Regions from separate parts of the Rahnella selenatireducens genome, predicted to be linked through region 2. Evidence: predicted binding sites of a transcription regulator. Region 2 holds the regulator's gene; each other region holds the start of a gene.
The links. Region 2 encodes CRP, which controls carbon source genes, mostly activating them, when cyclic AMP is high. Its sites were predicted from a motif close to ATGTGANNNNNNTCACAT; they were not measured.
Positions count from the first base shown of each region.

Region 1 (3,214 bases), on a different contig from region 2:
GCCCGCCATGGCCATCAGATAAGGGAATGAAGCGCCAATACCGGCTTTAGTAATCGACAGATGTAGCCCTTTTTCCAGATAAACAATGAACCACGTCAGGAAAAAATAGAGCGTTGACGAGCAGGCAAACTGAGCGATGAATAGCCCCCAGATGGTGCGCTGTCTGAGGAAATACCTGATATCTTCCCAGCGGACTTTTTCGCTGACGTTTGCCTGGTTTTGGGAGCCATAACCGCCGCCTTCCCGTATGTAATCCAATTCCTGCGTGTTGGTGCCGGTACTGTGTTGCGGGTCCCGGTATTTGAACAACCAGTAAATCCCAAACAGAATGCCCGCGCCGCCGGACAGGTAAAACGACATTTCCCAGCCGTACACTGCCACGATGTAAGAGAGTGCCGGTGTTAACAACGCCAGCCCGATGTACTGTGCGCTGGAATAAATCGCCGTGGCACGCGCCCGTTCATGGTCCGGAAACCAGGTGGCAATAATCTTGGTATTTGACGGAAAGGAAGGGGCTTCGGCGATCCCAATCAGCGCGCGACATCCCAGTAGCATCAGGAAAGAGGCCGTGGCGGTGGTGAATAAGTGGTGTGAAGAGAATCCCATCAGGAACGTGAAAATACTCCAAAGAATAATGGCGCTACCGTACAAAATACGTGAGCCAATACGATCCAGAATGTAACCGACCGGGATCTGACTGGCGGCGTAGAACCAGGTAAACATCGAGAAAAGCAGCCCAAGCTGAGTGGCGCTGAGGTCAAATTCAGACTGTATTTTGCTTCCTGCGACAGACAAGTTGGCCCTGTCCATGTAGTTAATAGCCGTCACAATGAATAACAGCGAGAGAATAAAGAATCGCGACTTTGTGGGTTTCATTTGAGTGTCCTGGTCAGATTTTTGTTCTTAGTTTTAGTCAAACAAGGCAGGGGAACGCCCGCAGCATAGCGTTGAAGCCACGGGCAAAGGGTTGAATAAGATGTTTACAGCACGGCTAGCCAGCCGCCATCAACGTAGATGATCTGGCCATTAATGTAGTCAGAAGCTGAAGATGACAGGAAAACAGCGGTGCCAATCAGTTCCTGTGGTTTGCCCCAGCGCCTGGACGGATTGCTGGCTTTAACCCAGCTGTCGAATTCTTTGTTATCGATAAGCGCAGTATTCATGTCGGTGAGAATGTAACCGGGGCCGATGGCATTGGACTGAATGTTGAATTCTGCCCATTCGGCGGCCATCGAACAGGTGAGCATTTTGATACCACCTTTTGCCGCAGTATAGGGCGCGACGGTAGGGCGTGCTGCCTGGCTGGTCAGAGAGCCAATATTAATAATTTTTCCGCCGTTACCGCGTGCGATCATTCGTTTCGCGGCGGACCGTGAGACAATAAACGCGCTGGTCAGATTGGTATCAATTACGCGCTGCCACTGTTCCAGCTCCAGTTCGACCATTGGCTTGCGGTACTGGATCCCCGCGTTGTTGATCAGAATATCTACCCGCAGGCCTTGCGCTTCGAGTGCGGTAAAGGCCCTTTCCACGGCCTCTTCACTTGTGACGTCAAAGGCGAATCCATGCGCCTGATAGCCCTGATTGCGCAGCGTCTGGACCGAATCTTGCAATAATTCTTCTCGGATATCATTGAGGATCACACCGGCTCCTGCCGCTGCCAGCCCCTGTGCGTATGCAAAACCTAGCCCTCGTGCAGAGCCCGTGACTAATGCCGTTTTCCCGGTTAAATCAAATAATGCAGCAGACATGGTAAATCCTCATGGTGGGTTTTTAGGAAAGTATCATCAGAGTTAAACCTGTATGACATCATTCGTGTTTTAAAGTGATACATGAATATTTTTAAATCAATGACGATCAATTTTTTTTGCCACATACGTCACAAGTTTTTTCATGAATTTAATGGTAATCAAAATAAATGCCTATAAAACAATGAATTGGAATATAGCATAACACTATTTTGATCTGCTCCACAAAATTGTACGGATGAGTTTGGAGAAAAGTCTATCAATGTTATAACGAAAACTACTTGTAGGACGACATACGAATTGGTAAAGATAAATACCAGCAAAACCCTTGCAGTTCGATATAGGGTGAATTTAACGGGTCTGTAACAGACAAAATTAAGGAGTGAGTGTGAGCAATCTTAAAATCACCGCAGTGAAAACGATTCTGACGGCGCCAGGCGGTATTGATCTCGCGGTGGTGAAGGTAGAAACCAACCAGCCGGGCTTGTACGGTTTAGGCTGCGCGACATTTACGCAACGGATCCATGCCGTGAAAACCGCCATCGACGAATACATGGAACCCTTTTTAATCGGTAAAGACCCGACACGCATTGAAGACATCTGGCAGTCAGCGTGTGTGAGCGGCTACTGGCGCAGCGGGCCGATTATGAATAATGCGTTGTCTGGCGTGGACATGGCGCTGTGGGATATCAAAGGGAAACTGGCGGGAATGCCGGTTTACGAGTTACTTGGAGGAAAATGCAGGGATGGTATTCCGTTGTACGTCCATACCGATGGTGGGGACGAATTTGAAGTCGAAGATAATATTCGCGCCAAAATGGAAGAAGGCTACCAGTACGTGCGCTGCCAGATGGGGATGTACGGCGGAGCAGGGACCGATGATATGAAGCTCATCGCCACCCGTCTGGCGCGCGCGAAAAACATTCAACCAAAACGATCACCGCGCAATACCACACCGGGGATTTATTTTGATCCAGAATCCTACGTCAAAAGCGTGCCGCGTCTGTTTGATCATCTGCGAAATAAACTGGGATTCGGGATTGAGTTTATCCATGATGTTCATGAACGTGTGCAGCCAATAGCCTCTGTTCAGTTGGCGAAAACACTCGAGCAATATCAGCTGTTTTATCTTGAAGACCCGGTGGCACCGGAAAACATTGAATGGCTGAAAATGCTACGTCAACAGTCTTCTACACCAATTTCGATGGGCGAATTGTTTACCAATATCAATGACTGGAAGCCGCTGATCGCCCACAACCTGATTGACTATATCCGTTGTCATGTCAGTACTATCGGTGGGATTACACCCGCTAAGAAACTGGCTACGTTCAGCGAACTGCATGGTGTCCGGACTGCGTGGCACGGGCCGGGAGATATTTCCCCGGTGGGTGTGTGTGCCAATCTGCATCTGGATATGAGTGTGACCAATTTTGGTATTCAGGAATATACGCCTGTGAACGATGCCC
Region 1 is NZ_JBKEZJ010000002.1:366,242-369,455, reverse strand. It holds gene ACLBVC_RS04990 (MFS transporter) at 1-876, opposite strand, end outside; gene ACLBVC_RS04985 (SDR family oxidoreductase) at 981-1,751, opposite strand; gene ACLBVC_RS04980 (enolase C-terminal domain-like protein) at 2,137-3,214, shown strand, end outside.
Region 1: ACLBVC_RS04980 (enolase C-terminal domain-like protein) is a predicted target of CRP. The motif match lies at 1,959-1,976, and genes of this name have one in related genera.

Region 2 (3,214 bases):
TGCGGCCACAGCCAGATGGTACCGCCGAAGGCCAGCGCACAACCAATCAATGTGTCGATGAGTCGCGGCACCAGAAAATGGATGCCGTTCATTGCCAGCAACTGCAGTGTATAAACGGCGGTGACCGTCATGCCGACCATCGCCAGCCCGTAGTTTTTGCGCAGTACCGTGTAGGAGATCAATGTCACCACCAGCATACAAATCAGCGTGATGCCTTCCGGCATCTCCAGTTTCAGCAATCCGGCGGCAATCAGCAGACCGGCCAGCGTGCCGAGCGCACGGTGCTGGATACGCACACGCGTGGCGTTATAACCGTTCTGGCTGACCAGCATGATCGTCAGCAAAATCCAGTAGGGTTTTGGCAGATTGAAGAACAACCCAAGGCTGCTGCCGATCGCCAGAATCAGACCCAGACGTGCGGCATTGCGCAGGGCCGAGGATTTAAAAGACAGGTAGCTTTTCACCGCAGGCCAGAAAGGCAGGCGCGGCTGGGAGTTCATCAGATCGCGGCGATACAGCGGGCGCTGCGTCCGCAGCAGTCGTGCGATACGGCTGAAATGGTAATAACAGAACTGGCCGACCGGATTCTGCGGGTTCTGCGCCGCAATTTTTTCCAGCGCCGCCAGTTCATTCGCCATGGTGAAACGCTCGGAGAATCGGTGATAAAGAATATCGTCCGCAATCACGCGCAGACGAGCGGAAATTACCTGCGCATTCCGGCGGATCACCGCTTCTGCGTGGCTTTCTTCCACCAGTTTCTGCACTTCTTCCGGCTGATGCAGGCTGACCGTGATGTGTTCCTGCAAATCGAGTGCAACCTGAAAACGCTGGAACAGCCGCTTGTGGTTATTGTGGTGTTCATGATGCGGCAACATATGCAGCTGCTGATAGAGCAACGCAATCAGATCGATGACCTGCTGCTGGCGCTTGAGCAACGGGGGAAGGGCTGTTTCGGGGTCGATATGTTGCGTCAGCAGGCTGTATTTGGCCTCGAAATAATCCGCCAGCTGCAAATACAGCTGGCTGAGCGTTTCGCGCATAGGTTGTTCTTCGGAAATACGGAACCATGCCCAGTTAAACAGCCCGTACCAGGCGGTTCCGGCAGCAAACAGCGCCGGTGCCTGCCACATCGGCCTCACGCCGACCATACTCAGTGTGAAGATGGTGGCCACCAGCGCGCCCGGCAACAGGCGTGCGTGCAGCGGGCTGATTTCGCCGGTGACGCCGAGCAGTAAAGCCAGCGTTAACATGATGAGCGGCAGGGGAATGTGCCAGTTTTCGAGCATCACCTGCAAAAGGATACTGCTGACGGCAAACAGCGAACCGCCGACGATCAGGCGTTTAAAAAAGCGTTTGTGCGGGGTATCGAGACCGGCGACGTTGCAACAGGCCGGGCACAGCGAGAACAGCAGACCCATTTGCAGATTGCCAAACAGCCAGCAAATACCGACAGGCAGGCACAACACCAGCGTCTGGCGCAGCGCGTAGTTAACTTCGGGATGATAGAACAGTCTTCGCCATAGCGTCATGGGTAAAGCTTAGCCCATAAAAAAGGCGCGACAGTCAACTGTCGCGCCAATTTCTGAGGGATTAACGTGTACCGTAAACGACAATCGTTTTACCGTGTGCGGAGATCAGGCTCTGATCTTCCAGCATTTTGAGAATACGTCCGACTGTTTCACGTGAACAACCGACGATTTGGCCGATTTCCTGACGGGTGATCTTGATTTGCATCCCGTCCGGATGGGTCATTGCATCAGGCTGTTTGGCCAGATTAAGCAAAGTTTGCGCGATACGGCCTGTTACGTCGAGGAAGGCAAGGTTGCCGACTTTCTCTGACGTCACTTGCAGACGGTTTGCCATCTGCGCGGAAAGACGCATCAGAATATCCGGGTTTACCTGAATCAGCTGGCGGAATTTTTTATAAGAAATTTCAGCCACTTCGCAGGCAGTTTTAGCACGAACCCAAGCACTGCGTTCCTGCCCTTCTTCGAAGAGTCCCAGCTCGCCGATGAAGTCACCTTGGTTAAGGTATGACAGTATCATTTCTTTGCCTTCTTCATCTTTAATCAGGACGGCAACCGACCCTTTCACGATGTAGTACAGCGTTTCGGCTTTTTCACCCTGGTGAATCAGCGTACTTTTAGAAGGATACTTATGTATATGACAGTGAGACAGGAACCATTCGAGAGTCGGGTCTGTTTGTGGCTTGCCGAGAACCATTTGCTATTATCCTCTGTTGTTATCGCTGCCCAAAATCACAGGGCTCAGAGTTCCCTGTACGGCACTTACTTTAAAAAGCGCCCTTTCAGCATATAACTCCCCAGAAATGCTGCAAGCGGATGTCGGAGTGAAACAGCCTGATTATTGCTGTTAACACCGTGGGTTCTGTTCTTAAACCGCAAAAACCGTCACCGCAATTTACTGGAAAGTATGTTTCGGCTTTGTTTGTAACACAGGTTTGCAATGCTGTCTTCTGTTGTCTCGCTTCAGCATGATGGCGATCGGGTTACGTTGCCAGTTTTTGGGTGAAAGGGTAGTCTGAGGGGAAAATTTGACGAATTTATCCACCGGGAGAAGAGCACATGCACGCACGCGTAAAATGGGTAGAAGGGCTGACGTTTTTAGGTGAGTCAGCGTCGGGCCATCAGATCACAATGGATGGTAATGCGGGCGACAAAGCCCCAAGCCCGATGGAAATGTTGCTGATGTCAGCGGGTGGTTGCAGCGCGATTGATGTGGTGTCTATTTTGCAAAAAGGCCGCAACGACGTGCGTGACTGCGAAGTGAAACTGACGTCTCAGCGCCGTGAAGAAGCGCCGCGTCTGTTCACGCACATCAACCTGCATTTTATCGTCACCGGTAAAGACCTGACGGATAAAATTGTGGAACGCGCGGTCAGCCTTTCTGCGGAAAAATATTGCTCTGTTTCCCTGATGCTGGGCAAAGCCGCGACGATCACCCACAGTTTTGAAGTAGTGAACGCCGAATAAGTCACCACCAGCGATACGACTGGCACTGACTTCGCAGTAAATCCAGAAATCGCCGCGCGGCAAAAGTCAGCGGCGATTTCTGCGAATAAAGCACGCAATATTCCGCCTCTGGCAGCGTATCGATATTGAGCAGGCAAAGCCTGTCCTGCAAGCCGAACGGCGCGCGCATCGCCTTCGCCACAATCGTCAGATAATCCGACTGCAATACCATATTCAGCCCG
Region 2 is NZ_JBKEZJ010000006.1:326,773-329,986, forward strand. It holds gene ACLBVC_RS12885 (YccS/YhfK family putative transporter) at 1-1,529, opposite strand, end outside; gene crp (cAMP-activated global transcriptional regulator CRP) at 1,591-2,223, opposite strand; gene ACLBVC_RS12895 (OsmC family protein) at 2,586-2,993, shown strand; gene ACLBVC_RS12900 (LysR substrate-binding domain-containing protein) at 2,995-3,214, opposite strand, start outside.

Region 3 (3,214 bases), on a different contig from region 2:
ACCCGATGGCTCCGCCAGCGAATCCGATATCTTCAAAACCATCGACGGTGCGCTGACTGCGCTGAAAACGCCTTCTGCGGATTACACGTCTGATACCGAATATTCAGATGCGATCGGCAAAGCCAACCGCGGGCTGAGCAACTCACTCAACAACGTGCTGTCTGTGCGTTCAGAGTTGGGTACTCAGATGAGCGAACTGGATAATCTGGATACGCTCGGCGATAACCGCGACGTGGCAAACTCGACCAAACTCAGTAATCTGGTCGATACCGAATGGACATCCGCAATTTCGACATACACGCTACAACAGGTTGCGCTTCAGGCCTCTTACAAAACCTACAGCGCCATGCAGGGGATGTCCCTGTTCCAGATGAATTCGTAATTCTTCCGGCGCGTCACCTGACGCGCCCGCTTACTCTCTTCGTTATCGACTGCCGTCTGTGGCTAAAGCAGACACGCAGACCCTTTTCTGATTGTACTTAAACCGGGTACCTTCAGCTTTGTATGTCACTTTTTCTAAGGTTGAAGTGACATACGCTTTTTCCTCTTCATATTCCGAACTGGCTCAGCGTTGGCGCCTTCGCTCACCCGGGTCACATACTTATTGCATGCTCCCGGGAATTCGTTCAGTTGCCGCCTTGATCCAATCCGGACTATTTCGAGGAAAAGGTGATCAATGAAACGGACTAATGACCAAATAAGGTGAGCAGGACGGGGAACAGGAACGGGGCGAGGAGGGAAGTGATAATCCCGCAAATCACCAGCGCCAGCGAGCTGAAAGCGCCTTCCTGATAATCCATTTCTGCGCAGCGGGCGGTGCCGAGTGCGTGAGAGGCGGTGCCCATCGCCAGACCGCGCGAGGCTTTGGTGGTGATCTTCAGCACGTTCAGAATGCTGTGGCCGAAAACTGCGCCCAGGATCCCGACAAAAATAACGCACACGGCGCTGATGGCCGGAATACCGTGAATGGATTGCGCGGTAGCCATCGCAATCGGCGTGGTGACGGATTTAGGCATCACTGACGCGGCTATTTCCGGCGTCGCCCCCATCCATAACGCAATCGCGGTCCCGGTGGTCATCGCCACAATGCTGCCGATAAAACAGATACTGATGATGGATTTCCACCGTGCGCGGATCTGGTGCAGTTGCTCGTAAAGGGGAAACGCCAGCGCGACGACGGCGGGTTGCAGCAAATCATTGAGAATTTTACTGCCGGCAAAATAGCGGGTGTAAGGGATATTCGTGACCAGCAGCAGAGGGATGATAATCACCATCGACATCAGCAGCGGATTGAGTAATGGCATTTTGAGTTTGATCGCCAGTTTGCGGGCGGCGAAAAACACCAGCAGCGTCAGCGGAAGTGACCACAGAATATCAATCATTTTTCTTCTCCGCCTTGTCAGTCACCGCACCGCGACCACCGTGAATATAATGGGAACAATAGGCGACGACCAGCAACACAATAATCGTACTCACCAGGCAAGACACCACCAGCGGGCCGAACTGTGTACGCAGCTGTTCGTAGTAGTTCATCACCCCGACGCCGATGGGCACGAACAGCAACGCCATATAGCGGATGAGAACATTGCAGCCCGGTTTGACCCATTTAAACGGCAGAATTTGCGTGGAAAGTAGCCCGAAAAGGATGAGCATCCCGATGATGCTGCCGGGAATAGTGATCGGTAAAAGAGATGAAATCGCGTTCCCGGCGAACAGACAGAGGTATATCAGGATAAATGCCCGGATATAGTGGAAAGCCAGAGATAATGCGTTGCTCATAGTGATTTGCCCGCTTGAATGATGTATTCATCATACAATTAAGATGTGATCTACGCCACATAAGCAAGTATGAAATTTAGGAATGAAGTGTATTCCATCTCGGTGTTTAAGAAACGGGGAAAACGTATTTGATTTTTGGGCTGGTAGCCCAACGCCCACAGTTTAAAGTCGAGCGCATTTCTTAAATAGATCGAGAAATTTTCGGTTTTTCAATTGCAGTGATCTCTTAACGCGCCCTTTGGGCCAGTTTGGGCGGCGAGCCCAAGGTGTTAAATTTGTCTTTGTTTTTAAGCCTGTTTGTGCGGCAACCCACCCTCCGGCATCACAACCCGGGTGCTTTCCACATCGATGTCGTCAACTGCCTGTCAACAAGCCTCAGCTGATCCGCATACACTTCCTGCCAGTTGGCCTTCTGCACCAGGTATTTCGCGTGATTCACCACATCAGGCTGATATTCCCGTTCCCAGCGCACCAGCGCTTCTCCGGTCTCGGCCAGCGAGGCATAAACGCCTGCCGCGACACCTGCCGCAATCGCGCAGCCTAACGCAGTGGCTTCTTTTACGACCGGTACGTTAACCGGAACGCCGGTGACGTCACTCAGAATCTGACACCACAATTTTCCTTTTGAACCGCCGCCTGAAAACACCAGCGATTTTGCGCGCACGCCGGAAAAACTGGCGATCATATCCAGATTACAGGCCGAGACGATGGCGGCGTTTTCCTCCAGCGCGCGGAACAACGTCGGTTTGTTGCACTTTTCCGGATCGATAGACAGATTGATAAACGACGGTGCGGCGTGATACCAGTTCTTAAAATGCATTGCGTCGGAGAAGACCGGCGTAACGCCCCATGAACCCACCGGCACACGGGCAGCCATATCTTCGAGCAGGCTGTAGGCATCCACACCCAACCGCCCGGCGAGGGTTTTCTCTTCGGTGCAGAACGCATCGCGGAACCAGCGCATCGTCAGGCCGGTAAAGAAACTGATGGATTCGGCCTGCGCCATGCCGGGAATGACGTGCGGATTGACGCGGATGTTCATCTCCGGATCGGTGACCGGCTGCGGTAAATTCACAATCTGCTGCCAGAAAGTGCCGCCTAAAACGGCAGTCTGGCCGGGGCGCACCAGCCCTAAACCGAGCGTACCGAGCTGGGCATCGCCGCCGCCCATGCCGACGGGCGTGCCGGCTTTCAGGCCGCTGAGTTCCGCTGCGCTGGCAGTCACGTAACCCAGACGCGTGCCGGTTTCGGCGACGGGGGATAACATATCGGCGCGCAGCCCGGCCATGTCTAAAAGCTCCGGCCGCCAGTTGCGGGTCGCCAAATCTAGCATACCGGTGGTGCCGGCGTTAGACGGGTCAACCGCCAGCTCGCCGCTGAGCATATATGCCAGCCAGTCGCTGATCATGGTGACTGTCGCGGCCTGACGATAAAT
Region 3 is NZ_JBKEZJ010000005.1:57,147-60,360, forward strand. It holds gene flgL (flagellar hook-associated protein FlgL) at 1-382, shown strand, start outside; gene ACLBVC_RS10070 (CidB/LrgB family autolysis modulator) at 687-1,382, opposite strand; gene ACLBVC_RS10075 (CidA/LrgA family protein) at 1,375-1,779, opposite strand; gene lsrK (autoinducer-2 kinase) at 2,102-3,214, opposite strand, start outside.
Region 3: ACLBVC_RS10075 (CidA/LrgA family protein) is a predicted target of CRP. The motif match lies at 1,823-1,840, and genes of this name have one in related genera.

Region 4 (3,214 bases), on a different contig from region 2:
ACCGGCTTGGTCAGTGTGGCCTGTTGCAGATAACGGTCGTAATGTTCGATGAAATCGGTCGGGCCTTTTTGCGCCGCAATCATGCGACCAAAGACTTCGGCCGCTTTGCCGTTGTCGAGAACGGCCTGCAATTTGCTGCGGGCATCTGCGTCGTCTTTTGCCAGTCCGCCGGACAGCAACATTTCCACACACAGCGCCATCGTGACTTCGAGCAGGCGCGGATTGCGGTATTCGCCGGTCAGGAAGCGAACGGCTTCGCGCACTTCGACTGCGTTACCGGCGCTGGACGCCAGCACCTGGTTCATGTCGGTGAGCAGCGCCGTGGTTTTGCAACCCGCGCCATTTGCCACATCCACAATCGCCTGTGCCAGATCTTCTGAAAGCTGGTAGGTCGGCATAAACGCGCCGGAGCCCACTTTGACGTCCATGACCAGCGCGTCCAGCCCTTCTGCCAGTTTTTTGGCGAGGATTGACGCGGTAATCAGCGGGATAGAATCCACGGTCGCGGTAATATCACGCGTTGCGTAGAAACGTTTGTCTGCCGGTGCCAGCGAGCTGGTCTGGCCGATAATCGCCACACCGACATCCTGAATAATGCTGCGGAAACGGCTGTCGTCCGGGAAAATATCAAAGCCCGGAATGGCTTCGAGTTTGTCCAGCGTACCGCCGGTATGACCCAGCCCGCGGCCGGAAATCATCGGCACATAACCGCCGCACGCAGCGACCATCGGACCTAACATCAGGGAAGTCACGTCACCCACGCCGCCGGTGGAATGTTTATCCACAATAGGGCCGTTCAGGTTGAGGCTTTTCCAGTCCAGCACGGTGCCGGAATCGCGCATCGCCATGGTCAGCGAAACGCGCTCTTTCATAGTCATATCATTGAAATATATGGTCATTGCCAGTGCAGCAATCTGACCTTCTGAAACCTGACTGTCGCGAATACCGTTCACAAAGAAACGAATTTCTTCGTCGCTTAAAGGCTGGCCATCACGTTTTTTTCGAATAATTTCTTGTGCGAGAAACAAGGTATCCCCCTGCTTAAGCTGAGCGCCGCATACGGACGCGAATACCGGGCGCTGTTAAACAGCGCCGCGGCAAAATTCGTGTATCGGTGATTAATAGCTGCTGGTGGCTTTCTGGCCAGCGTGACCCAGAGTGGTCAGCAGGCTTGCCAGCAGGCTTGAAGCGCCAAAACGGAAGTGACGTGCATCAGCCCATTCGCGGCCCAGCAAGCGGTCAGCCAGTGCCAGATATTGCGCAGCGTCTTCAGCGGTTTTCACGCCACCGGCCGGTTTGAAACCAACGTCTTTGCCCACGCCCATCTCAGCAATCACGCTCATCATCAGTTCAGCACTGTGTAATGTTGCGTTTTCAGGCACTTTGCCGGTTGAGGTTTTGATGAAATCAGCGCCTGCTTTGATAGCAATTTCGGAGGCTTTGCGGATCAGCGCGTCCTGTTTCAGCTCACCGGTTTCGATGATCACTTTCAGCAGAACGTTCGCGGCTGCACAGGCTTCTTTGCACTGTTTAACCATCTCAAAACCGATTTGCTCGTTACCTGCGATCAGTGCGCGGTATGGGAATACCACGTCAACTTCGTCGGCACCGTAAGCAATGGCGGCGCGGGTTTCTGCCAGCGCGATTTCAAGATCGTCATTACCGTGCGGGAAGTTCGTGACGGTGGCGATACGGATATCTGGCGTCCCTTGCTCACGCAGAGTTTTACGCGCAATCGGGATAAAACGAGGATAAATACAGACTGCAGCGGTGTTACCTGCCGGGCTTTTTGCCTGGTGACAAAGCGCGATCACTTTTGCATCGGTGTCGTCTTCGTTCAGCGTGGTTAAATCCATCAGGTTCAGCGCACGTTGCGCTGCGGCGGTTAAATCGGTCATATAACTCTCCAACAATTTTCAATTCCAGCGACCGGCCAGAACTGAGCATACAGTCATGAATTCATTCCGACGGTTAACATCGGGGAAAGAATTCTGCACGTTGGCGAGCGGACTTGGTTCCATGAAGATAGCGTGCGTAAACCCTGTGGCTTACGTGGCAACTGAGATCCTTCTCACCGCGCTTGGATTGGCTGATGCCAATTCATTGTGACTATTTGAACACGTCACATCAGGTTCCTGTGTGCAGTATTTCACACAAAATGAAAACCGTTTGCAACGTTGCTTATTAAAATGAGACTCAAGTCACATTTTAACGGCGTTATGCTCAGTGTCTAATCCAGATAAGAGTGTATACCCGATTCATGACAAACGAAGTTTTGGCGGATATACAGAGAACGCCGACTGGCGATCTTGCAGGCAATGTTATAATAATAACATTTTAAAGAGAACATAAATTGCATCACAGCTGAGAATGCACAGGTAGCAAGAAATGCGGGTGAGCAATAATGTTATTTAAATCACAAAAAAAACAAACCGAATTACTGCAGTGCAGATAGCTGAAAAACCCGTCGGGTATTGGCGAGCAGTGTGTTGGCGATTTCTTGCGCAGATTCCGTCCGCAATTCGCATAACACATCAAACACCGCCGCAGCGCGTTCCGGCCGGTTGGGCTGCCCCTGAAAACCCTGCAACGGCATGTCCGGCGCATCGGTTTCCAGTAATAAAGAAGAGAGTGGCAATTGCGCCATCACCTGGCGGGTTTTCTGCGCACGTTCGTAACTTATCGTTCCGCCGACGCCTATCGCATAACCGAGTTTGATAAACGCCTGCGCCTGAGAAAGGCTTCCGGCAAAACCGTGTACCACGCCGGTCGCGGGCAGTTTCGCCTGCCGTAACATCGCAGCGAGCTGATCGTGGCTGCGACGTGAATGCAAAATGACCGGCAGATTTTCTTTTTTTGCCAGGGAAAACTGAGCTTTAAGCAACCGCTGTTGTTGTTCAAACATCGGGGATTCCATGTATAAATCCAGCCCAATCTCCCCCACTGCGACCAGCCGCGCATCCCGATGGCTGAGAAACGCTTCGAGCAATTCGAGATCCTGTTCTTTATGCTGCGCGATGTATAAAGGATGCAGCCCCAGCGCGGCGTGGATCTGTGGATAGTTTTTGGCAAGCGCGAGAATGCCGAGAAAGCGATCTGCCGTGACGGCTGGCACGATAATTTCGCGGATGCCCGATTCACCGGCGAGATGCAGGCTTTCCGCTTCCGCACCGGTGAAAGGCGGGAAATCGAAGTGGCAGTGTGTATCGATAAA
Region 4 is NZ_JBKEZJ010000004.1:210,826-214,039, reverse strand. It holds gene deoA (thymidine phosphorylase) at 1-1,028, opposite strand, end outside; gene deoC (deoxyribose-phosphate aldolase) at 1,119-1,898, opposite strand; gene ACLBVC_RS08755 (TatD family hydrolase) at 2,438-3,214, opposite strand, start outside.
Region 4: deoC (deoxyribose-phosphate aldolase) is a predicted target of CRP. The motif match lies at 2,138-2,155, and genes of this name have one in related genera.